Regions from separate parts of the Pseudomonas sp. 910_21 genome, predicted to be linked through region 3. Evidence: predicted binding sites of a transcription regulator. Region 3 holds the regulator's gene; each other region holds the start of a gene.
What was found. Region 3 encodes FliA, which starts transcription of late flagellar genes. Its sites were predicted from a motif close to CTAAAGTTTNNNNNNNNNNNGCCGNTAA; they were not measured.
Positions count from the first base shown of each region.

Region 1 (5,576 bases), on a different contig from region 3:
TGCCCAGGGCCTGCTTACCGGTGGTGCTGTTCGTCGCTGCCGCCAGGCCGTCGGCGCTGGTGGTGTTCGCGGTCTTCTTCGACGAGTTGGCCAGTACATCCTTAAGGGATGGGCCGCTGGTGGTATCCGTAACGCTCATTGGCTTCGCCCCTTATCACTGACCCAGGGTCAGGACCTTCTGCATCATGGTTTTGGCGGTGTTCATCATTTCAGCGTTGGTCTGGAACGAGCGACTGGCGGAAATCATGTCGGCCATTTCTTCCACCACGTTGACGTTGGGGTAGTAGACGTAACCTTTGGCATCCGCAGCCGGGTGGTTCGGTTCGTAGCGAGCTTCCAGATTGCTCTGGTCTTCCACTACACCCAGCACCTGTACGCCTTGGCCTGCAGCGTCCTGGTTCTGGAACAGCGAATCGCTGCCACCGCTCTGGGCGCCCTGAAACATGGTGGCAAACACCGGGTGACGAGCGCGGTAAGTCTGGTCGATGCTCGACGACACGCTCTCGGCGTTGGCGATGTTACTGGCGACGGTGTTCAGACGAGTGGTCTGAGCGCTCATGCCACTACCGGCAATATTGAAAACACTGGCAAGGGACATGGATTACTCTCCGCGCAGGGCTGCAACCAGCCCTTTGAATTTGCTGTTGAGCAGCGTGAAGCTGGCTTGGAAGTCCACCGAGTTCTGTGCGTAGCTCGATTGCTCCAACTGAGCATCCACGGTGTTCTGGTCGATCGAAGGTTGCATCGGCGTGCGATACAGCAGCGACTCGTCGCCACTGCCAAGGCCCTGGGCTTCGATATGCCGGGTATTGGTCATGTTCAGCGCGAAGCTGCCGTTCTTGGCCTTGTCGTTCTGCTCGGCGAGCACAGCGGAGAAGTCCAGGTCCCGAGCCTTGTAGTTCGGGGTGTCGGCGTTGGCGATGTTGTTGGCCAGCACTTCGGCACGCTTGGCGCGAAAGCCAAGAGCTTGTTCGTGAATACCGAGCGCTTTATCGAAGCTGATGCTCATGTCGGAAACCTTTGGGTGACCTGATTTTTCGTAACCTTGACTTAGCAAGCTACGTGCCAAGTCAAAGAGCCCCGTAAATCAAGGGCTCTACGGCAGCGGCAAGGCGGCAATGCCAGAAAAGCGGCAATGGATTTCCGCGAAACGCCGGCAAAGCGGCAATCGAGCTGCCGCTTTTAGCCCAGCCACCCGATAAAATGACGCCCACAAAAAAGGAGGCCCTGAGGCCTCCTTTTTTATTGCCGCAACAATCGATCACTTCGCCTGGTAGATGATCCCCGGGCTGCATTGCACCATCTGATAATGATCCGGCAGACCATTGAGCGCTTCGGAAGCGCCCAGGAACAGGTAACCGCCAGGCTTCAGAGTGCTGTGAATGCGCATCAGGATGTCCTTCTTGACCTCGGCCGAGAAGTAGATCAGCACATTGCGACAGAACACGATGTCGAACTTGCCTAGGCTGGCGTAGCTGTCCAGCAGGTTGAACGAGCGAAACTCCACCCGACTCTTGATCGGTGCCTTGACTACCCAGCGCCCCGGCCCTTTAGGGTCGAAGTAGCGCTGCAGGCGCTCGGCCGACAAACCACGGCCAATGGCCAGGCTATCGTATTCGCCGGTCTTACAGTTATTGAGCATGGTCCCGGACAGATCGGTAGCAACAATCTGCACCCCCATCTTTAACTGGCCCATGTTGCTGCGCTCGAACTCATCGATGGACATCGACAAAGAATAGGGTTCCTGCCCAGACGAGCATGCCGCCGACCAGATCCGCAGGCGCTGATTGGGGCTGGCCTTGATGGCCTCGGGAAGCACCTTGTTCTTCAACACTTCGAAGGGATAGGTGTCACGAAACCACAAGGTTTCGTTGGTCGTCATCGCATCCACCACCATCTCGCGCAATCCGCTGCGCGGCTGGGTCTGAATCCGCTGAACCAGCTCACCCAAGGTTTTGATGCCTTGCTGCTCCATCAGTTTGTTGAGACGGCTCGAGACGAGATATTGCTTGTTTTCCCCGAGCAAAATACCACAGGCTTTTTCCAGGAAGACCCGGAACTGTTCAAAATCCAAATTACCCGTAGACAATGCTGCCGCCTCTTAAATCTTATGTTCGCCAGGGGCTGATGCCCTCAGCTGTGGTCTGCTGCTTTGATCCGGTCGACTACCCGGGATGCCAGGTCATCAGGACGGAACTTGGCAAGGAAGTCATCGGCACCGACCTTCTTCACCATCGCCTGATTGAACACCCCTGACAACGAAGTATGCAGGATGATATGCAGCTTTTGCATGCGTGGATCGCTACGTATCTCGGCCGTGAGGGTGTAACCGTCCATTTCGGGCATCTCGATGTCGGAAATCATCATGAGGAATTCCTCTTCCGGCTTCTTGCCCTCATCCACCAGCTTGCGCAGGTAGTCCAGCGCCTGCCGGCCATCGTTCAGCGCCACCACCTCGACACCCACAGTCTGCAGGCAGCGAGTAACCTGTTTACGCGCCACTGACGAGTCGTCAACGGTCAGCACTCGCAGGGATACAGCCTTGTGCTGAGTTTCGACGTCCACCACGCCCACCGAGATCGACTCGGAAGTGGGGGCGACTTCCGCCAAAACCTTTTCAACGTCGATGATCTCGACCAACTGGTTGTCCACCCGAGTTACCGCCGTCAGGTAGTGATCGCGACCAGTCCCTTTGGGCGGCGGATGGATCTCTTCCCAGTTCATATTGACGATACGCTCCACCGAGCGCACCAAAAACCCCTGGGTCTTGGTGTTGTACTCAGTGATGATGACGAACGGATTGCTTTGATCCTGCAACCCACCCGAACCTGTGGCCATTGCCAGATCCAGGATCGGAATGGTCGCCCCTCGAATATTCGCGACACCGCACACCACAGGGTTGGATTTGGGCATCAGGGTCAGCTTGGGGCATTGCAGCACCTCGCGAACCTTGAATACGTTGATCCCGTAGAGTTGCTCGCCGTCCAGACGGAACAGCAGCAACTCCAGGCGATTCTGCCCAACCAATTGCGTGCGCTGGTTTACCGAATCCATTACACCAGCCATGCCCAGACTCCCCAAAGCTTTAAGATCCGACGCACGCTCATCACTAAACGGCACGGCGCTTGCTTTTTAACTGTTATGAACGCCAAAACGACATTTTTCCGACGCCTGACATCCCCCTACCGCGCATTGCTTTGTGGGTTGTCGGCGCTGTGTATCCTAAACCCTGGCGGCCCTGCCGTTGCTGATTCGGTCACCCTGCCTGATCTACTTATCGGCGTCACTCAAGGGTTTCTTGAATTCACGGTAGAAGACTACCTGGCCACCAGTCAAACGGAAGGACGCTACGAAATCCAAGTCAACCAATTGGATCCGCGTATGCGCATGCCCGCCTGCGACAAGGAATTGACAGCGAGCCTGGAAAGTCCAGCACAGCCGCTGGGACGGGTCACGGTCAAGGTACGCTGCGAAGGCGCCTCCCCCTGGACCGTATTCGTGCCAGCCCAGGTCAAGCTGTTTCGCGAAGTGGTCACCACTTCACGCCCACTCAAGCGCGCCGGGATCATCGAGCCGGAAGACGTGGTGTTGCGTGAGAGAGATATCAGCCTGAACAATCAGGGCTACCTGACCTCCGTGGACCAGGCCATTGGTCAGAAACTTGTCCGACCAATGGTCGCCGACCAGCTCATTACCCTGGGGCACCTGGAACAGGCTGAAGTGGTGCGCAAGGGCGATCAGGTGGTGATTTCGGCACGTAGCGGCACCCTGAACGTGCGGATGCCGGGGGAGGCACTGTCCAATGGCGGCATGAGCGAGCAGATCCGGGTCAAGAACCTAAACTCGCAGCGAGTGATCAAGGCGCGCATCACCGCACCGGGGCAGGTGGAAGTGGCAATGTAGATAACTGGCGCTCGACTCGCTCGTTCCCTAAACTGTGGCCGATAAAGGGTCGCAGATACCTGCGCTGGCTTGTCGACAATCGAGCCTAAAGTTTTTCAGGGTATGGCCGAAAACATGGCAAGCGTCCAAATACCCAGAGGTTTTCTTCATCATGGTCATCGACTTCAGCCGTTTAAACAGCTCCCCTTCACTGACAGGCAGTACGCGTACCAGCGCCAGCAAGGAAACCGGTGATGCCGGCAAATCCGCTCCGCTGACGACTGCAGCCGAGACCAGCAAAAGCGGGGAATCGGTACACCTCAGCAATGAGGCTCAACAGTTGCAGAAAATCACCGACAAGCTGCGCGATCAGCCTGCTGTCGACAAGGCCCGAGTGGCCGAGTTGAAGCAAGCCATTGCCGATGGCAGCTATAAGGTCGACAGCAACCGTATAGCCAGCAAACTGCTCAACTTCGAAGCCCAGCGCTAGCCACAGGCTTGCGCCAGGCTTTTGGACGCTTAATCCCCAAGGCCAGCCATGCACGACACCAATTTACTGCAACTGATCAATGACGACCTTGCTCCAGCTCAACAACTGCTGGAGCTGCTCAGAGCCGAATCCATTGCCCTGCACGGCCGCGACATGCCGTTGCTGGAGGATATCCTGGCGCAGAAGCAGGCCCTGGTCATATTGCTGGAACAGCATGGCCGTAAGCGCACAGAGATCCTTGCCAGCCTGAACCTGCCGAGCAATCGTGCAGGCCTCGAGCAACTGGCCAGTCACTCCAGCCTGGGCGACCAACTGCTCGAGCAGGGCAATCTGCTGACCCAGTTGCTCGCCGACTGCCAGGCCACCAACGAACTCAATGGCCGTTCGATCCAGATTCAACAGGCCACCACCGCCAACCAGTTGAAAATCCTCAACGGCGGTGAACCCCCAGCACTTTATGACGCCCGCGGCTCTACCTCTATGCTTGCGAAGCCCCGCCCACTCAGTCAGGCTTAAGCCCCAAAAATGAGTGCGCGCTACCAAGCCGTGAAACATACTGGCAAAATGCCAGATCCTGCGTGTAGTTGTATTTTGTCTGGAGATTGATGAACCGTGTTCAACGCCTCAAACGCGGAAGATGCTCCGCAGCCACCTAAGGTGTTCACCACTGCGTTGGAAATTTCCTCCAACCTGCGGCTGCTGCAAGAGAGCCACGACCCGCTGATCATCACTTTCCATGAGCGCAGTCAGCGCTTCCAGAGCTACCTCGTGGAAGTGGACCGCGACAGCAACATGATTGCCCTTGATGAAATGATCCCTCGCGACGGTGAGCGATTCATGCTGGCAGGCGAGCCATTTCGCGTTGAAGGCTTTCATGAAGGCGTGCGCATCGCCTGGGAAAGCAACGGCCTGCCGACCCTCGATGAGTCCAATGGCGGGCGCTGCTACCGGACCACGCTGCCGGACGAAGTGGTTTACCACCAGCGCCGCAACGCCTTCCGGGCTGCACTCAAGCTGGCGCAACTGGTCGACATCGAACTCAGCGGCGAAAAACTCAAGTCCCCTCTGACCGGCAAGCTGCTGGATATTTCCGCTACCGGCTGCAAGTTGCGCTTCGACGGCGATATCTCTTCGCGCCTGCAACTGGGTCAGGTGTACGAGCGCTTTATTGCCGCCCTGCCCTTCGGCAGCATGACCGCCCCGG
Region 1 is NZ_VXCY01000002.1:681,967-687,542, reverse strand. Features, by position in the region: gene flgD (flagellar hook assembly protein FlgD) at 1-139, opposite strand, end outside; gene flgC (flagellar basal body rod protein FlgC) at 155-598, opposite strand; gene flgB (flagellar basal body rod protein FlgB) at 602-1,009, opposite strand; gene cheR (protein-glutamate O-methyltransferase CheR) at 1,262-2,089, opposite strand; gene FW796_RS08275 (chemotaxis protein CheV) at 2,134-3,066, opposite strand; gene flgA (flagellar basal body P-ring formation chaperone FlgA) at 3,142-3,903, shown strand; gene flgM (flagellar biosynthesis anti-sigma factor FlgM) at 4,055-4,372, shown strand; gene FW796_RS08260 (flagella synthesis protein FlgN) at 4,421-4,888, shown strand; gene FW796_RS08255 (flagellar brake protein) at 4,985-5,576, shown strand, end outside.
Region 1: the regulator FliA is predicted to act here: its motif matches at 3,989-4,016, upstream of flgM (flagellar biosynthesis anti-sigma factor FlgM).

Region 2 (5,576 bases), on a different contig from region 3:
AGGATTCCGTTACAATGCGCCACCGTGCCGACAACAGCGTCGGAAAGTTCAGCCGAGGTGTTCCATGGATATCATCGAAACTATTAAAGAGCAGATTGCCAACAACACCATTCTGCTTTACATGAAAGGCTCGCCGAATGCCCCACAGTGTGGCTTCTCCGCGAAAGCCGCTCAGGCCGTAATGGGCTGTGGTGAGAAGTTCGCTTATGTGGACATCCTGCAGAACCCGGAAATTCGCGCCAACCTGCCCAAGTACGCCAACTGGCCAACCTTCCCACAGCTGTGGGTGGCGGGTGAGCTGGTCGGTGGTAGCGACATCATGGCTGAGATGTTTGCCAACGGTGAATTGCAGACTCTGATCAAGGACGCAGCCGAAAAAGCCGCAGCCAAGACTGAAGCCTGACGCGAATATATCCGCGTAATAAAAAGCCCCGCCTCTCTTTCGAGGGCGGGGCTTTTTATTGTTTGAGTATTACGAGTTAAGTTACTCGTCACCCATTTGCGATTGCAGATAGTTCTCGATACCGACTTTATCGATCAGGCCCAATTGGGTTTCCAGCCAGTCGATATGTTCTTCTTCGGATTCAAGAATATCTTCCAGCAGTTCACGGCTGCCGAAGTCGCTCACCGATTCACAATGGGCGATGGCTGCCTTGAGGTCCGCATGACCGGTGCGCTCGATACGCAGGTCGCACTCGAGCATTTCCTTGGTGTGTTCGCCAATGTGCAGCTTGCCCAGGTCCTGAACGTTCGGCAGGCCTTCGAGGAAGAGGATGCGCTTGATCAGCTTGTCCGCATGCTTCATCTCATCGATGGACTCGTGGTACTCGTGCTTGCCCAGCTTGTTCAGGCCCCAATCTTCATACATGCGTGCATGCAGGAAGTACTGATTGATCGCGACCAGTTCATTGGCAAGGATTTTATTGAGATGCTGGATGACTGTAATGTCGCCTTTCATGATGGGGTCCTGCCCTTTAATTAGTGGAATAAGGGCAGAGTCTGAGCCGCGCAAACATTACTGTCAAACCTAAGTTATTGAATAATATATGAAAATTAATCGGAATAAGAATGTTTGTGTTCCGCGTTTTGACCCTAAGCGATTGAATTACAGGCATAAAAAAACCGGACGCTAGGTCCGGTTGTTTAAAACAGTGCGATTTATTCGAAAATTCAAGCGACATTAAATTCCACTGGATAGGGAATTGCCGCCTGGCTGCTCTGCAGTTCGGTCAGTGTCTCGCGGACCACTTGCTTGGCCAGGCATGCGCATTTACCGCACTGGCTGGCGACGCCGGTTGCCTGACGCACTTCGCGGTAGCTGCAGCAACCTTCATAGATGGCTTCGCGAATTTGTCCGTCGGTGACACCGGTGCAGAGGCAGACATACATAGGATGAGAACCGTCGCTGGTTAGGGCTCAATTGCGATGGATCTTAATGTTAACGAGAATGATTGTCAAAGTGGTTTCGGTCGCCTTTGTTGCAGTTTCCTACCTGGGTGACGAACGGTTTTGTTCACGATAGAGACAGATGATTCGCATTTTCCGCTTTGTGAGCCAGGGCGACGAAAAACCGTTAAGGACAGCTCAAAGACGCGGTGTATGATGGTCGGTCCTTGCGAAGCGGGGTCAGGTCACGGAGCTGTCGCATCCGCGTGGCAGACTCAAGGCCAATCCCCTTCTTCATTACTACGTCCACACCAGGAGATATCCAATGAGCGTACTCGTAGGCAAACAAGCCCCTGACTTCACCGTACCGGCCGTTCTCGGCAATGGCGAAATCGTCGACAGTTTCACCCTGTCCTCGGCCATCAAAGGCAAATACGGCCTGGTGTTCTTCTATCCACTGGACTTCACCTTCGTTTGCCCGTCCGAGCTGATCGCCCTGGACCACCGCATGGCTGACTTCAAGGCTCGTAACGTGGAAGTGATCGCTGTTTCGATCGATTCGCACTTCACTCACAACGCCTGGCGCAACACCCCGATCAATGCCGGCGGCATTGGTCAGGTTCAATACATCATGGCGGCTGACATGAAGCACGACATCGCCAAGGCCTACGACGTTGAGTCCGAAGGCGGCGTGGCTTTCCGTGGCGCGTTCCTGATCGACGATAAAGGCGTTGTTCGTTCGCAGATCGTCAACGACCTGCCACTGGGCCGTAACATGGAAGAGCTGATCCGTCTGGTCGATGCTCTGCAATTCCACGAAGAGCACGGCGAAGTCTGCCCTGCCAACTGGAAAAAAGGCGACAAAGGCATGACCGCTTCGCCAGAAGGCGTTGCCGCTTACCTGAGCGAGAACGCTGGCAAGCTGTAAGCCTGGCGTCACGCATAAAAAAACCGGCCTCAGGGCCGGTTTTTTTATGGGAGCAATTCACCCGACGAAGAATTAATCAGTCGTCGAAATCCTGCCAGCCGCCCATTTGTTTCCAGCGGTTGACGATGCCACAGAACAACTCGGCAGTCTTCTCTGTGTCGTAGCGAGCCGAGTGGGCCTCACGACCGTCGAAGTCGATGTCCGCGCTCTGGCAGGCCTTTGCCAGTACGGTCTGGCCGTACGCCAGGCCAGCCAGGGTGGCGGTGTCGAAGCTGGAGAACGGATGGAACGGATTGCGCTTCATATCCAGGCGAGCTACGGCGGCATTCAGGAAGCCCAGATCGAAGCTGCTGTTGTGGCCTACCAGAATGGCGCGTTTGCAGCCATTGGCCTTCAGTGCCTTGCGCACCCCACGGAAAATATCGGTCAGGGCAGTTTCTTCGCTGACGGCCATGCGCAGCGGGTGGTCGAGCTTGATCCCGGTGAACTCCAGGGCAGCGGCTTCGATGTTCGCGCCTTCAAAAGGCTCAACCCGGAAGAAATAGGTGTGTTCCGGGAACACGAAGCCTTTTTCATCCATGCCGATAGTGGTGGCGGCAATCTCTAGCAGGGCGTCGGTGGCCGAGTTGAAACCGCCGGTTTCAACGTCGACGACTACTGGCAGGTAACCACGAAAGCGCGCCGCCATCGGGTGCCGAGGGCCGCCGCCGTTACCTTCTTGTTCGTCGTCGAAATGGTCGTCACTCACGAGTGATCCTCCAGCAGGCGCCAGCGCAGTTTTTCACCGGCGCGCAGCGGAATGACAGTCAGCTCACCAAACGGCAGGCTGGCGGGGGCGGTCCATTCTTCACGAACCAGGGTGATGCGATCGGTGTTGGCCGGCAGGCCGTAGAAGCGCGGGCCGTTGAGGCTGGCAAAGGCTTCCAGTTTATCCAGGGCATTGCGCTGTTCGAACGCCTCGGCATACAGCTCAATCGCGGCATAGGCGCTGTAGCAACCGGCGCAACCGCAAGCGGCTTCCTTGGCGTGCTGGGCATGAGGCGCCGAGTCGGTGCCGAGGAAGAACTTCTCGCTGCCGCTGGTGGCCGCATCCAGCAGGGCTTCCTGGTGGGTGTTGCGCTTGAGAATCGGCAGGCAATAGAAGTGCGGGCGAATACCGCCCACCAGCATGTGGTTGCGGTTGTACAGCAGGTGGTGCGCGGTGATGGTTGCGCCAACGTTGGCCGAAGCCTCCTTGACGAACTGCACGGCTTCACCGGTGGTGATGTGTTCGAACACCACTTTCAGGCTGGGGAAGCGCTCGACCACGCGACGCATATGCTCGTCGATGAAGATTTTTTCCCGGTCGAAGACGTCGACGTCGCCACGGGTCACTTCACCGTGGATCAGCAGAGGCAGGCCAACTTCGGCCATCGCTTCGAGCACCGGGAAGATCTTGTCGATGCTGGTCACGCCCGAGTCCGAGTTGGTGGTCGCGCCGGCCGGGTACAGCTTGGCGGCGTGCACGAAACCGCAGGCCTTGGCTGCGCGGATTTCGTCCGGCTGGGTGCGGTCGGTCAGGTAGAGCACCATCAGCGGCTCGAAGCGGCTGCCGGCCGGGCGCGCAGCTAGAATACGCTGGCGATAGGCATCGGCTTCCGCGGCGTTGCGCACCGGAGGTACCAGGTTGGGCATGATGATGGCGCGGCCAAAGGTGCGCGCGACATCTGCGACTGTATTGGGCAACACGGCACCATCGCGAAGATGAATATGCCAGTCGTCGGGACGCAGCAGGGTCAGGCGGTCGGACATTGGAGGTTCCAGGCGGGTAAAACTCGGGGGAATGCTACCGGAAAAGACTCTTCCAGGCACTCGCTATCAAGTTTTGCGACGAGCAACCGATATCCCGAAGGTATGGCGTATTAACGCCTGTCGATTTTTCTGTTGTACACGTCAGTGGAGCCTCCCGTGCGCCAGCGTTATCTAGCCTTGCTCAGTGTGTTTGCCAGCCTGCCCGCGATGGCTCTCACTTTCCAGACCCGTCTGGAGAGCATTGAGTGGACGGTCGAAGGCGACAAATTCGAGTGCCGCTTGATCCAGCCCGTCACCGATTTCGGTTCCGGCGAATTCGTTCGCCGCGCCGGCGAGCAGGCGATCTTTCGCCTCAAGAGTTTCAACCCGATGCAGGCGGGTGGCTCGGCGACTCTGCTTGCAGCCGCTGCGCCCTGGCAGCCGGGGCGTGGCGACATCAACCTCGGAGCGGTCAAGGCCGGTACGGATGGGGTGCTGTACAACAGCAACCAGATGCAGGCCGGTCGCCTGATCATCGGCTTGCTGGAGGGACGCAGTCCGGTGGTCCGGCATTTTTCCCGCGAGGGCGGGGTTTCCGAGGTGCGCTTGCTACCGGTGAAATTCAGCAAGGCCTACAGCGACTATCAAAGCTGCATGACCAAACTGCTGCCGATGAACTACGAACAGGTGAAACAGGGCGAGATCGGTTTCCCGGGTGGCGGTATCGAACTCGATGCTCGCGCCAAGGCGAAGTTGCAGGTGATGGTGGACTTCATCAAGGCCGATCCGACGGTCAATCACGTCGAACTGGACGGCCACTCTGATAACAGCGGTAACCGCTTGACCAACCGCGACCTGTCCCGACGCCGCGCCCTGGCAGTGATGGAGTTCTTCAAGGCCAACGGTTTGGCGGAAAACCAGATTGTTGTGCGCTTCCATGGCGAGCGTTATCCCTTGGCTCCCAACACTAATGCAGCCAATCGAGCGAAGAACCGCCGGGTCAATGTGCATCTGGAGCGGGTTGCCCCCACCGAAAAACCGGCTCCGGCGCCTCAGGCCGCCTCTGGTTCGAGCGCAGCAGCGACTTCCTGATACGGCTGTCGTCGTCGCGCGCTCGACATAATCTGTCGCTTGGTCGTCATAAGCTGTCGCGCCTCTGTAAATTATCCTCGTGGATCGGTAGACTCGACGGCTTTCCGTACAACCCCGTGGAGTGATGGCATGGCGGACGTAAACAAGGTCGTTCTGGCGTATTCGGGCGGCCTGGACACTTCGGTGATCCTCAAGTGGCTGCAGGATACTTACAACTGTGAAGTAGTGACTTTCACTGCTGACCTGGGCCAAGGCGAAGAGGTCGAGCCGGCCCGCGCCAAGGCGCAAGCCATGGGCGTCAAAGAGATCTACATCGACGATCTGCGCGAAGAGTTCGTGCGTGATTTCGTTTTCCCGATGTTCCGCGCCAACACCGTCTACGAAGGCGAGTACCTGCTGG
Region 2 is NZ_VXCY01000002.1:395,648-401,223, forward strand. Features, by position in the region: gene grxD (Grx4 family monothiol glutaredoxin) at 65-403, shown strand; gene bfr (bacterioferritin) at 485-958, opposite strand; gene FW796_RS06885 (bacterioferritin-associated ferredoxin) at 1,171-1,389, opposite strand; gene FW796_RS06890 (peroxiredoxin) at 1,712-2,314, shown strand; gene rnt (ribonuclease T) at 2,391-3,062, opposite strand; gene pyrC (dihydroorotase) at 3,059-4,105, opposite strand; gene FW796_RS06905 (flagellar protein MotY) at 4,262-5,176, shown strand; gene FW796_RS06910 (argininosuccinate synthase) at 5,306-5,576, shown strand, end outside.
Region 2: the regulator FliA is predicted to act here: its motif matches at 4,171-4,198, upstream of FW796_RS06905 (flagellar protein MotY).

Region 3 (5,576 bases):
CAGTAATTTCGGTGCGCTCACGGACCTGGCTGAACATGCCGTTCACCGCGTCCAGAGCCTCAAGCACCACGTCCATCAGTTCCGAGTCGACTCGCCGCTCACCCTTGCGCAGGATGTCGAAGACGTTCTCGGCGATGTGGCAGCACTCCACCAGCTCATTGAGCTGGAGGAAGCCGGCGCCCCCTTTAACAGTGTGAAAACCGCGAAAAATTGCATTGAGCAAGTCCGCATCATCTGGCCGGCTTTCCAGCTCGACCAGTTGTTCGGACAGTTGCTCTAGAATCTCGCCGGCCTCAACCAGGAAATCCTGAAGGATCTCTTCATCGGCGCCGAAGCTCATTAATGGGTGCTCCTAGAATCCAAGGCTGGAAAGCAAATCGTCTACATCGTCCTGACCGGACATAACGTCTTCCCGTTTATCGGCATGAATCTGCGGACCTTCACCCTTGGCGAGATGTTTTTGCGGATCTTTTTCAGCGAGGATCGATTCACGGTCATGTTCGATGCCGGCGAAACGATCGACCTGGCTGGCCATCAAGACGAGTTTGAGCAGATTGCTTTCGACTTCCGTGACCAACTGGGTCACACGCTTGATCACCTGTCCGGTCAGGTCCTGGTAATCCTGCGCCAGCAGAATGTCGTTGAGGTGGCCCGATACGGTGCGGGTTTCCTGCTCGCTGCGCGTCAGGAAACTGTCGACCCGGCGTGCCAGTTCGCGAAACTCTTCAGCGCCGACCTCACGCCGCATAAAGCGCCCCCAGTCTGCGCTCAAGGCCTGGGCTTCAGTGCTCAGGCCGTTGACCAACGGGGTGCTGCTCTCTACCAGGTCCATGGTGCGGTTGGCTGCGGCTTCCGTGAGCCGGACCACATAGGACAGGCGCTCAGTGGCATCCGTGATCTGTGAAACTTCCTCGGCTTGCGGCATGTGCGGGTCAATCTGGAAATTGACGATTGCGCTATGCAGCTCGCGGGTGAGCTTGCCCACTTCCTGATACAGGCCGCGGTCACGGGTCTGATTGAGCTCATGGATCAATTGCACCGCTTCGCCGAACCTGCCCTTTTCAAGGCTTTCGACCAGTTCCAGCGCATGTTTTTTCAGGGTCGACTCAAAGTCGCCCAGTGAAGATTCGTTATGCTCCATAGCTCCCCCGTGGCGGAATGGCTACGCGTCTCAACCGATGCGTTCGAAGATTTTTTCGATCTTCTCTTTCAACGCCTGAGCCGTGAATGGTTTGACGACATAGCCGTTTACGCCGGCCTGGGCAGCTTCGATGATCTGCTCGCGCTTGGCTTCAGCAGTAACCATCAATACCGGCAGGTGCTTGAGTTTTTCATCGGCACGCACGTGGCGCAGCAGGTCGATACCGGTCATGCCCGGCATGTTCCAGTCTGTTACCAGAAAGTCGATGCTCCCGCTGTTGAGTACCGGAATGGCAGTGGTGCCATCGTCGGCCTCGACCGTGTTGGTGAAACCCAGATCACGCAACAGGTTTTTTATGATCCGCCGCATCGTTGAAAAGTCATCAACGATGAGGATTTTCATGTTCTTGTCCAATTCGACCTCCAAGCAGTCTTAAACGCATCCAGCACCTGAACGCGCCATTCAATCAATTCGGCATAACACACAACGACTGCATGGAGCACATACCGCAAGACCGGTGCAGCGCTTGCTTCACCGGTCCTGATCGCAGTGTCCCCACACTGCCTGTCAGCGCGCTCGCCACTCCCCCAAACGCCCCCGCAAGCGGGCTGCGCACTGGCTGTGTAACTGGCTGACCCGCGACTCGCTGACCCCCAGGACCTCACCGATTTCCTTGAGGTTCAGCTCTTCGTCGTAGTACAGCGCCAACACCAGTCGCTCGCGCTCCGGCAAATTGGCAATCGCATCCGCCAACGCAGCCTGGAAGCGTTCATCCTCCAGGTCCCGTGACGGCTCGAGATGAGCACTGGCGCCATCCTCATGCAGCCCTTCATGTTCGCCGTCCTGCAACAGGTCGTCGAAACTGAACAGGCGGCTGCCCAAGGTGTCGTTCAAAATCCCGTAATAATCGTCGAGACTCAATTGAAGTTCGGCCGCAACTTCGTGATCTTTAGCGTCACGACCGGTTTTAGCTTCAATTGCGCGAATGGCATCACTGACCATGCGCGTATTACGGTGCACCGAACGCGGTGCCCAATCGCCTTTGCGAACCTCGTCGAGCATCGCCCCACGGATACGGATACCCGCATAGGTTTCGAAACTCGCCCCCTTGCTCGCGTCGTATTTGGTCGACACTTCGAGCAAACCGATCATCCCGGCCTGAATCAGGTCTTCCACCTGAACACTGGCCGGCAACCGCGCCAGCAGGTGATAGGCAATACGCTTGACCAGGGGCGCGTAGCGCTCGATCAGTTCGTATTGGCTGTCACGTGCCGACTTCTTGTAGAGGTTGTAGCCGCTGGCAGTCATAGCACCGGTCCCGCTGTTTGATGCACTAGCCGCTCGACAAAAAACTCCAGATGCCCGCGTGGGTTCGCTGGCAACGGCCAGGTATCGACTTTTTGCGCGATGGCCTTGAACGCCAATGCACACTTCGAACGAGGAAAGGCTTCATAGACCGCACGCTGCTTTTGCACGGCCTTGCGTACGCTTTCGTCGTAGGGAACTGCGCCGACGTATTGTAAGGCCACGTCCAGGAAGCGATCCGTGACCTTGGTCAATTTTGCAAACAGGTTGCGCCCTTCCTGAGGGCTCTGGGCCATGTTGGCCAAGACCCGGAAACGGTTCATGCCATAGTCGCGGTTGAGCAGTTTGATCAGCGCGTAGGCGTCGGTGATGGAGGTCGGTTCGTCACAGACCACCAGCAACACTTCCTGGGCCGCGCGGACGAAACTGACTACCGAGTCACCAATACCTGCAGCGGTGTCGATCACCAGTACATCGAGATTGTCGCCGATGTCGCTGAAGGCCTGGATCAGACCGGCGTGCTGGGCGGGGCTCAGGTGCACCATGCTTTGGGTACCCGAAGCGGCCGGAACGATGCGAATGCCGCCAGGCCCCTGGAGCAGCACGTCGCGCAGCTCACAGCGCCCTTCGATGACATCCGCCAGGGTGCGCTTGGGGGTCAGACCCAACAGGACATCGACGTTGGCCAGTCCCAGATCGGCGTCCAGCAGCAAGACTCGCCGGCCGAGCTCAGCCAGAGCCAGGGACAAGTTCACTGACACATTAGTCTTGCCGACGCCACCTTTGCCGCCGGTCACCGCAATCACCTGTACGGGATGCATGCTGCCCATGTTCTTTCTTTACCTTGTCTTACTTAGACGGGGCCACATAACTGGCTGCGCGTTCACCATTGGAACAATGCATGGCAGACCATCGATGTAGATACACTGCAATCTATTCATGTCTACCTCAGCCGACCCGCTTGGTCGGGCTGTGATAGAGGTCAGCGAACATGTCGGCCATGGCTTCTTCGCTGGGTTCTTCCTGCATCTGCACGCTGACAGCGCGACTCACCAACTGGTGCCGGCGAGGCAGGTGCAAATCGTCGGGAATCCGTGGACCATCGGTGAGATAGGCCACCGGCAATTCGTGACTGATGGCCAGGCTCAAGACCTCGCCAAGACTGGCTGTTTCATCCAGTTTAGTCAGGATGCAACCGGCCAGACCGCAGCGCTTGTAGCTGTGGTAGGCAGCGGTCAGCACCTGCTTCTGGCTGGTGGTGGCCAGTACCAGGTAATTCTTCGCCCGAATCCCACGACCGGCCAGGCTTTCCAGTTGCATGCGCAACGCCGGGTCGCTGGCTTGCAGGCCGGCGGTGTCGATCAATACCACGCGCTTGCGCAGCAGCGGGTCCAGGGCCTGAGCCAGGGACTGGCCTGGATCGACATGGGTCACCGACACATTGAGGATACGCCCCAGGGTCTTGAGCTGCTCCTGGGCGCCAATACGGAAGCTGTCCATGCTCACCAGAGCGATGTTCTGCGCGCCGTACTTGAGGACATAGCGCGCTGCCAGTTTGGCCAGGGTGGTGGTCTTGCCCATGCCGGCAGGGCCGACCATGGCGATCACGCCACCCTCTTCAAGCGGCTCGACTTCCGGGGTCTGGATCATCCGCGCCAGGTGTGCCAGCAACATGCGCCAGGCCTGGCGAGGCTCGTCGATTTCGCTGATCAGTGCCAGCAGGTCGCGAGACAGCGGGCCGGAGAGGCCGATGCGCTGCAGGCGACGCCAGAGGTTGGCCTGCTCGGGGCGACTGCCCTGCAACTGGCTCCAGGCAAGAGAGCCCAGTTGCACTTCCAGCAGCTCGCGCAGACCGTTGAGTTCGAAACGCATGGAGTCCAGAGCCCGATTATCGGGCGCCGGAGCAGCAGGAGCCGGCGCCGGGCGCGGACGCTCGGTCAGGGTCGGCTCGATCAGCGGCTCGGCGGCAGTCAATGGCAGACCGGCGAACAACTGGCGATTGGTGATCGAGGCGCTGTCGCCCTCGCCCCGCAGGCTCAGTTCGGCCTGGGCGGTGACGATCCGCGACTGGGTCTTGCGCAACTCGTCCTCGAGTTCCATGTTCGGAACCCGTGGCGACAACGCCGACAACTTGTAATCCAGCGCAGCCGTCAGCTCGACACCCCCAGCAATCCGCCGGTTGCCGATAATGGCAGCTTCAGCGCCCAATTCATCACGAACCAGTTTCATGGCCTGACGCATATCGGCGGCGAAAAAACGCTTAACTTGCATAACCCACTACCTCAGCCGTTGGGCCCTACTGTCGCAACGATGGTCACTTGCTTGTTGTCGGGAATTTCCTGGTACGCCAGCACATGCAACCCGGGAACGGCGAGACGCCCGAACCGCGAGAGCATGGCGCGGACCGGACCCGCTACCAACAGAATCACCGGTTGACCTTGCATCTCTTGACGCTGCGCCGCATCGATCAGCGAACGTTGCAGCTTTTCAGCCATGCTTGGCTCCAGCAGAACGCCTTCTTCCTGGCCTTGTCCTGCCTTCTGCAAACTGCTGAGCAAAATTTGTTCCAACCTTGGCTCCAAGGTGATCACTGGCAGCTCAGACTCAGTACCTACAATGCTTTGGACGATGGCGCGAGACAATCCGACCCGAACCGCGGCAACCAAAGCGGCAGTATCTTGACTCTTGGCGGCATTGTTGGCGATAGCCTCGGCAATGCTGCGGATATCCCGTACCGGCACCTGTTCGGCCAGCAGCGCCTGCAAAACCTTGAGCAACTGCGACAACGACAGCACACCCGGCACCAACTCCTCCGCCAGCTTCGGCGAACTCTTGGCCAGCAACTGCATCAGCTGCTGCACTTCCTCGTGACCGATCAGCTCGCTGGAGTGCTTGTACAGAATCTGGTTCAAGTGGGTGGCGACCACGGTACTGGCATCCACCACGGTGTAGCCGAGGGACTGCGCCTGAGGCCGCTGGCTGATTTCGATCCACACCGCCTCCAGGCCGAAGGCCGGGTCACGGGCAGAGATACCGTTGAGGGTGCCGTAGACCTGCCCGGGGTTGATCGCCAATTCGCGATCCGGATAGATCTCGGCCTCCGCCAGGATCACCCCCATCAGAGTCAGGC
Region 3 is NZ_VXCY01000001.1:44,012-49,587, forward strand. Features, by position in the region: gene FW796_RS00220 (chemotaxis protein CheA) at 1-340, opposite strand, end outside; gene FW796_RS00225 (protein phosphatase CheZ) at 353-1,141, opposite strand; gene FW796_RS00230 (chemotaxis response regulator CheY) at 1,172-1,543, opposite strand; gene fliA (RNA polymerase sigma factor FliA) at 1,709-2,449, opposite strand; gene fleN (flagellar synthesis regulator FleN) at 2,446-3,276, opposite strand; gene flhF (flagellar biosynthesis protein FlhF) at 3,395-4,717, opposite strand; gene flhA (flagellar biosynthesis protein FlhA) at 4,729-5,576, opposite strand, start outside.

Region 4 (5,576 bases), on a different contig from region 3:
GCCTCTCCCGCACTCATCCAGCACACCGCACCACCGATGAATCCACCAAAGAACAAGGGGGCATACAACCACGCAAGCCATCGTTTCATTCACTGAGTCTCCTAGAAGGGAGACACCAGCTTGGGCCCCGCCCCCGCCCTCTGGCTTGAACAAACGGCGCAACCACTGACCTGAATTAAGGGTGAATTAAGTTGCAGTGGCTAACCTGTGTCCATCGAAACCCATCACCCCAAGGAATCAACCCATGACCAAGTTCTCCGCTCTGTTCGCCGCTGCCGCCCTGACCCTGACCGCCGGCCTGGCCCAGGCCGATGTCCGTCCGGACCTGATCCCGGGCCTGCTCAAATCCGGCGCCATCATGGACCTGGAAAAACTCAACCAGGCGGCCCTGGCCCAGCACCCGGGCACCACCGCCGCCAGCATCACCGACACCGAGCTGGAGCAGACCGCGACAGGCGCCTACGTCTACCAGGTGGAACTGCGTGACAGCAAAGGCATCGAGTGGGACGTGGACCTGGACGCCAAGACCGGCAAGGTTCTGAGCAACAAGCAAGACAAGTAAGCCCCCGCACACAGCACAAGGCCGCGCCCCGTTTCGGGAGCGCGGCCTTGTGCTGTGGGGCCCGCATACAGGGTGAGCGATCTCAGGCGCCGAGACGCGCCGTGACTTCGTTCAACTGTCCCGACAGGCCGTGCAGGTTGCGGCTCGCCGCTTCGGTACGCTGGACGTTGTCGAGGTTGGTACTGGCAATCGAAGTGATCTCGGTCAGGTTGCGCGAGATGTCCTCGGCCACCGACGTCTGCTCCTCGGCGGCAGTGGCGATCTGCCGATTCATGTCGCGGATCGCTTCCACCGCTTCGGTGATGCGCTCCAGCATTGCACCGGCCTCGGTCACCTGCTGCACACTCTGCTCGCTGCGGGACTGGCCGCTCTCGATGGCCTGGGCCGCATCCACCGCACCGGTCTGCACGCTCTGGATGATCTGGTTGATCTCGATGATGGACGCCGCAGTACGCTGGGCCAGGCTGCGCACCTCATCGGCGACCACGGCAAAACCGCGCCCCGCCTCACCGGCCCGGGCCGCTTCGATGGCAGCGTTGAGCGCCAGCAGGTTGGTCTGCTCGGCGATCCCCTGGATCACTTCCAGGACCTTGCCGATACGCCCGCTGTCGGCCTCCAGACGGCGGATCACCGTGGCCGTGTTGGCAATCTCGCCACGCATCTGGGTGATGCTGTGGATCGTGCTCTGCATCACCTGCTCGCCCTGCTGCGCCGACTGGTCGGCATCATCCGCGGCGCGCGCAGCATCGGCAGCGTGGCGCGCCACTTCCTGGGCCGTGGCGGACATCTCGTTCATCGCCGTCGCCACCTGATCGGTGCGGTTGAACTGCTCGTTGGTGCCCTGGGACATCAAAGTGGCAATGGAGTTGAGCTCGCCGCTGGAGCTGTCCAGGTCCGAAGCGCTGCGCTGCAGGCTGCTGAAGGTCTGGGCCAGGAAGTCACGCAGGGTGTTGGCAGCAGCCGCCAGCCTGCCCAGTTCGTCCTGGCGATCGCTGGCCACCCGGTCGGCGAACTGGCCACGGCTGAGCTGGGCGACGTAGTCGATCAACTGGCGGATCGGCTGCACCAGGCTGCGGTTCACCAGCCACAGGCTGAGCAGGCCGATCAGCAAACCGGAAGCCAGCATCACCAGGATGCCCAGCCACACCGTACGATCGGCCGCCGAGCTGATGTCCCGGGACTGCTGGTCACTGTGCTTGCGCAACTCGGTCACCAACTCGCTCATCTGTTCGCTGGTGGCACGGTCCACGCCCTTGACCGCAGCGTCGCCGGCACTCGGGTCGGCGCCTGCGGCCACATAGGCGTCACGGCCTTTCTGATAGGCCGAGCCGAGCGAACGGTGCTCCTCGGCCAGGCGCTGTGCCCGGTTCTTGAGGCCCGAATCCAGGCCAGGCGTCTGGGCCAACTGGCCGAGGATGTTCTGCACATCCCGCTGACGATCTTCGAACTGCTGCCAGTACTTGTTCAGTTCCTGGGGCTGCTTGCCCCGCAGCAACACGTTCTTCCACTCCTGCACCTGGCTCTTGAACTGCAGGTTGGCCTCGTCGATCAGTTGCGAACTGCGCAGCGGACCTTCGATCAGCTCGCGATAGCTCTGCACGCCACCGGACAGCAAGTGAAAACACGCCAGGGCGATCAACAGCATCGCAAACAGGCTACCGCTCAGCAGGGCAAGAATTTGCGCTCTCAGGGATTTTTGCAAAAACATCGAGAAGATCTCATGGCAGGGATAGAGCAGGCCCACTAAGGGCATGCGTAGGTCCGAACTTCCCTGTCAGGAGCATTCGAGGAAAATCGAATGCGTATTGCATGTGAGCGTGATCGGCATCCGCGATCCATTCTTGAGCGCTGCCGACCACTGGTATGGCGCCGCGGATTGTGCACTTTGAAACGTCACAAAACTGTCAAAAAGCCTTGCCATGATGAGGCCCAAGTGAACCTGTAAAACCCGCGCCAGGTACTGTCCCTCCTGCGAGACCCCATGAACCACAGCATCGACCAGAGTCACCGCGATTCCGATCTGTTTGGCCTGCTCTACGGTTTCAGCTTTCGGCCCGGCGAACGGGGTCATGAACTGGATTCAGCCAAGGCCCTGCAAGCCCTGCAACAGCCGCGCAACAGCGACGAATTCCTCTGGTTGCACCTGAACCTGGCCCACGCCGCCTGCGAGCGCTGGATGAAGGCCCACTTGCAATTGCCCGAGGAGTTCTTCGAAGCCCTGCACGAAGGGTCGCGCTCGACCCGCATCGAACACGTGGACTCGGCACTGCTGGCGGTGGTCAACGATGTGGTGTTCAACTTCAGCAGCATGGTGTCCTCGGACATCTCCACCCTGTGGGTCTGCGTACGCAGCAACCTGATCATCAGCGCCCGCCTGCAACCCCTGCACTCGGTGGACAAGCTGCGCTCCTCGGTCAAGGCCGGCGAACGCTTTCGCTCGCCCCTGGAACTGCTGGTGCACCTGCTGCGCGACCAGGGCGAAGTGCTGACCCAGATCGTGCGTAAAACCAGCCTCAGCGTCGACCAGATCGAAGACCAGTTGCTGGCGGCCCGGGTCTCCAGCAACCGAGCCGAACTGGGGGCCATGCGTCGGGTACTGGTGCGCCTGCAACGGCTGCTGGCCCTGGAACCGGGCTCCCTGCTGCGTCTGCTCAATCGGCCGCCGCAATGGTTGCAGAAGGAAGACGTCAAGGAGCTGCGCAAGTCCACCGAAGAGTTCGCCCTGATCATCAACGACCTCACCGCCCTCGGGGAGCGGATCAAACTGCTGCAGGAAGAGATCGCCGCCAACCTCAATGAACAGACCAACCGCACCCTGTTCACCCTGACCGTGGTCACGGTCCTGGCCCTGCCGATCAACATCATCGCCGGCTTCTTCGGCATGAACGTGGGTGGCATTCCCTTTTCCGGCGACCCGGAGGGCTTCTGGATTCTGGTGGCGCTGGTGGCCACCTTCACCGTGATCGCCGGGCGCTGGGCCTTCCGTAAACGCCAGGACTACTGAAACACTCCCTGTAGGAGCCGGCTTGCCGGCGAAGGCGCGCCCAAGGTCGACGGCTGGCTCAGGGACCTCTTCGCTGGCAAGCCAGCGCCTACGCGATGATTGCGATGGCCGCGATGGCCGCGATGATGGCGGCGGACTCGAACGGATCAACGGAGCCACTCAATCGCGCAAACCATGACCTGAGGCAGTCTCCTTGTAACAATTGGCAACGATCATGGGCGACACTCTCTCCCGCAACAGGATTGTCCAGTAATGGCCACCCCTTCCCTGACTGCCGCTTCCCCCAGCCTCGACGTCAAACCGCAACTGGATAAAAAACCCGGCCCCTTCACCCTGGTAGTGTTTTTCGCAGTGCTGGCCATGGGTTTGCTGTTCACCGCCTACAGCCTGGTGCATGACATGCACGAACTGGGCACCACGGTCACCACCTGGACCCCGTTCCTGCTGCTGGGTGTGGCCTTGCTGATCGCCCTGGGCTTCGAGTTCGTCAACGGCTTCCACGACACCGCCAACGCCGTGGCCACGGTGATCTACACCCATTCGCTACCACCGCAGTTCGCGGTGGTCTGGTCCGGGATGTTCAACTTCCTCGGGGTGCTGCTGTCCAGTGGCGCGGTGGCCTTCGGCATCATCGCCCTGCTGCCAGTGGAACTGATTCTGCAGGTGGGCTCCTCGGCCGGCTTCGCCATGATCTTTGCCCTGTTGATCGCCGCCATCCTGTGGAATCTGGGCACCTGGTGGCTCGGGCTGCCAGCCTCTTCGTCCCATACCCTGATCGGGTCGATCATCGGCGTCGGTGTGGCCAACGCCCTGATGCACGGCCGCGACGGCACCAGCGGCGTGGACTGGAGCCAGGCCACCAAGGTCGGTTACGCCTTGCTGTTCTCGCCACTGATCGGCTTCGTGTTCGCCGCCCTGCTGCTGTTGGCCCTGCGCCTGTTCGTCAAGAACCGCGCGTTGTACAAGGCCCCCAAGGGTGACGCGCCACCGCCGTGGTGGATTCGCGGGCTGCTGATCCTGACCTGCACCGGGGTGTCCTTCGCCCACGGCTCCAACGACGGCCAGAAAGGCATGGGCCTGATCATGCTGATCCTGGTGGGCACCTTGCCCATGGCCTATGCCCTGAACCGCACCATGCCCGCCGACCAATCGCTGCAGTTCGCCGCAGTGGCCGAAGTCACCCAGCAAGCCCTGGTGAAAAGCGCACCGCAAGCGGCACCCGCCGACCCTCGTGCCGTGCTCTCGGAGTACATGCGCAGCAAAGAGGCGACACCTGAACTGGTTCCGGCCCTGGCCGCCCTGACCGGCGCCATCGGCGCCGAGGTCAAGGGTTACGGCTCGCTGGCCAAGGTTCCCGCCGAAGCCATGGGCAACGTGCGCAACGACATGTACCTGACCAGCGAAGCCATCCGCCTGATGGACAAGAACCAAGTCGGCCATTTCGACCAGGACACCCGGGACAAGCTGCAACTGTTCAAGCAGCAGATCGACAACGCCACGCGCTTTATTCCGCTGTGGGTGAAGATTGCCGTGGCCATCGCCCTGGGCCTGGGCACCATGGTCGGCTGGAAACGCATCGTGGTCACCGTCGGCGAGAAGATCGGCAAGACCCACCTGACCTACGCCCAGGGTGCCTCGGCAGAAACCGTGGCCATGCTGACCATCGGCGCGGCGGACATGTTCGGCCTGCCGGTATCGACCACCCACGTCTTGTCCTCGGGGGTGGCCGGAACCATGGTGGCCAATGGCGGCGGGTTGCAGATGCGCACCATCCGCAACCTGGCCATGGCCTGGGTCCTGACCTTGCCGGCGGCGATCCTGCTGTCGGGCAGCCTGTACTGGCTGTTCACCCAACTGTTCTGATCAGCGCCCGCTTGCCCGTCGCCCTGTCAGCCGACGGCGGGCAAGCGGCCCCGCAAGCGACTGGCCAGCCCGGCCTGCAAGGCAAACGCCAGGACCCCGGTCAGCGGTGCCGAGAAACTGGCCAGGCCGCCCCCCGCCCACATCAGC
Region 4 is NZ_VXCY01000002.1:621,565-627,140, reverse strand. Features, by position in the region: gene FW796_RS07980 (sterol desaturase family protein) at 1-89, opposite strand, end outside; gene FW796_RS07975 (PepSY domain-containing protein) at 245-562, shown strand; gene FW796_RS07970 (methyl-accepting chemotaxis protein) at 645-2,270, opposite strand; gene FW796_RS07965 (transporter) at 2,544-3,566, shown strand; gene FW796_RS07960 (inorganic phosphate transporter) at 3,819-5,429, shown strand; gene FW796_RS07955 (purine-cytosine permease family protein) at 5,456-5,576, opposite strand, start outside.
Region 4: the regulator FliA is predicted to act here: its motif matches at 2,381-2,408, upstream of FW796_RS07970 (methyl-accepting chemotaxis protein).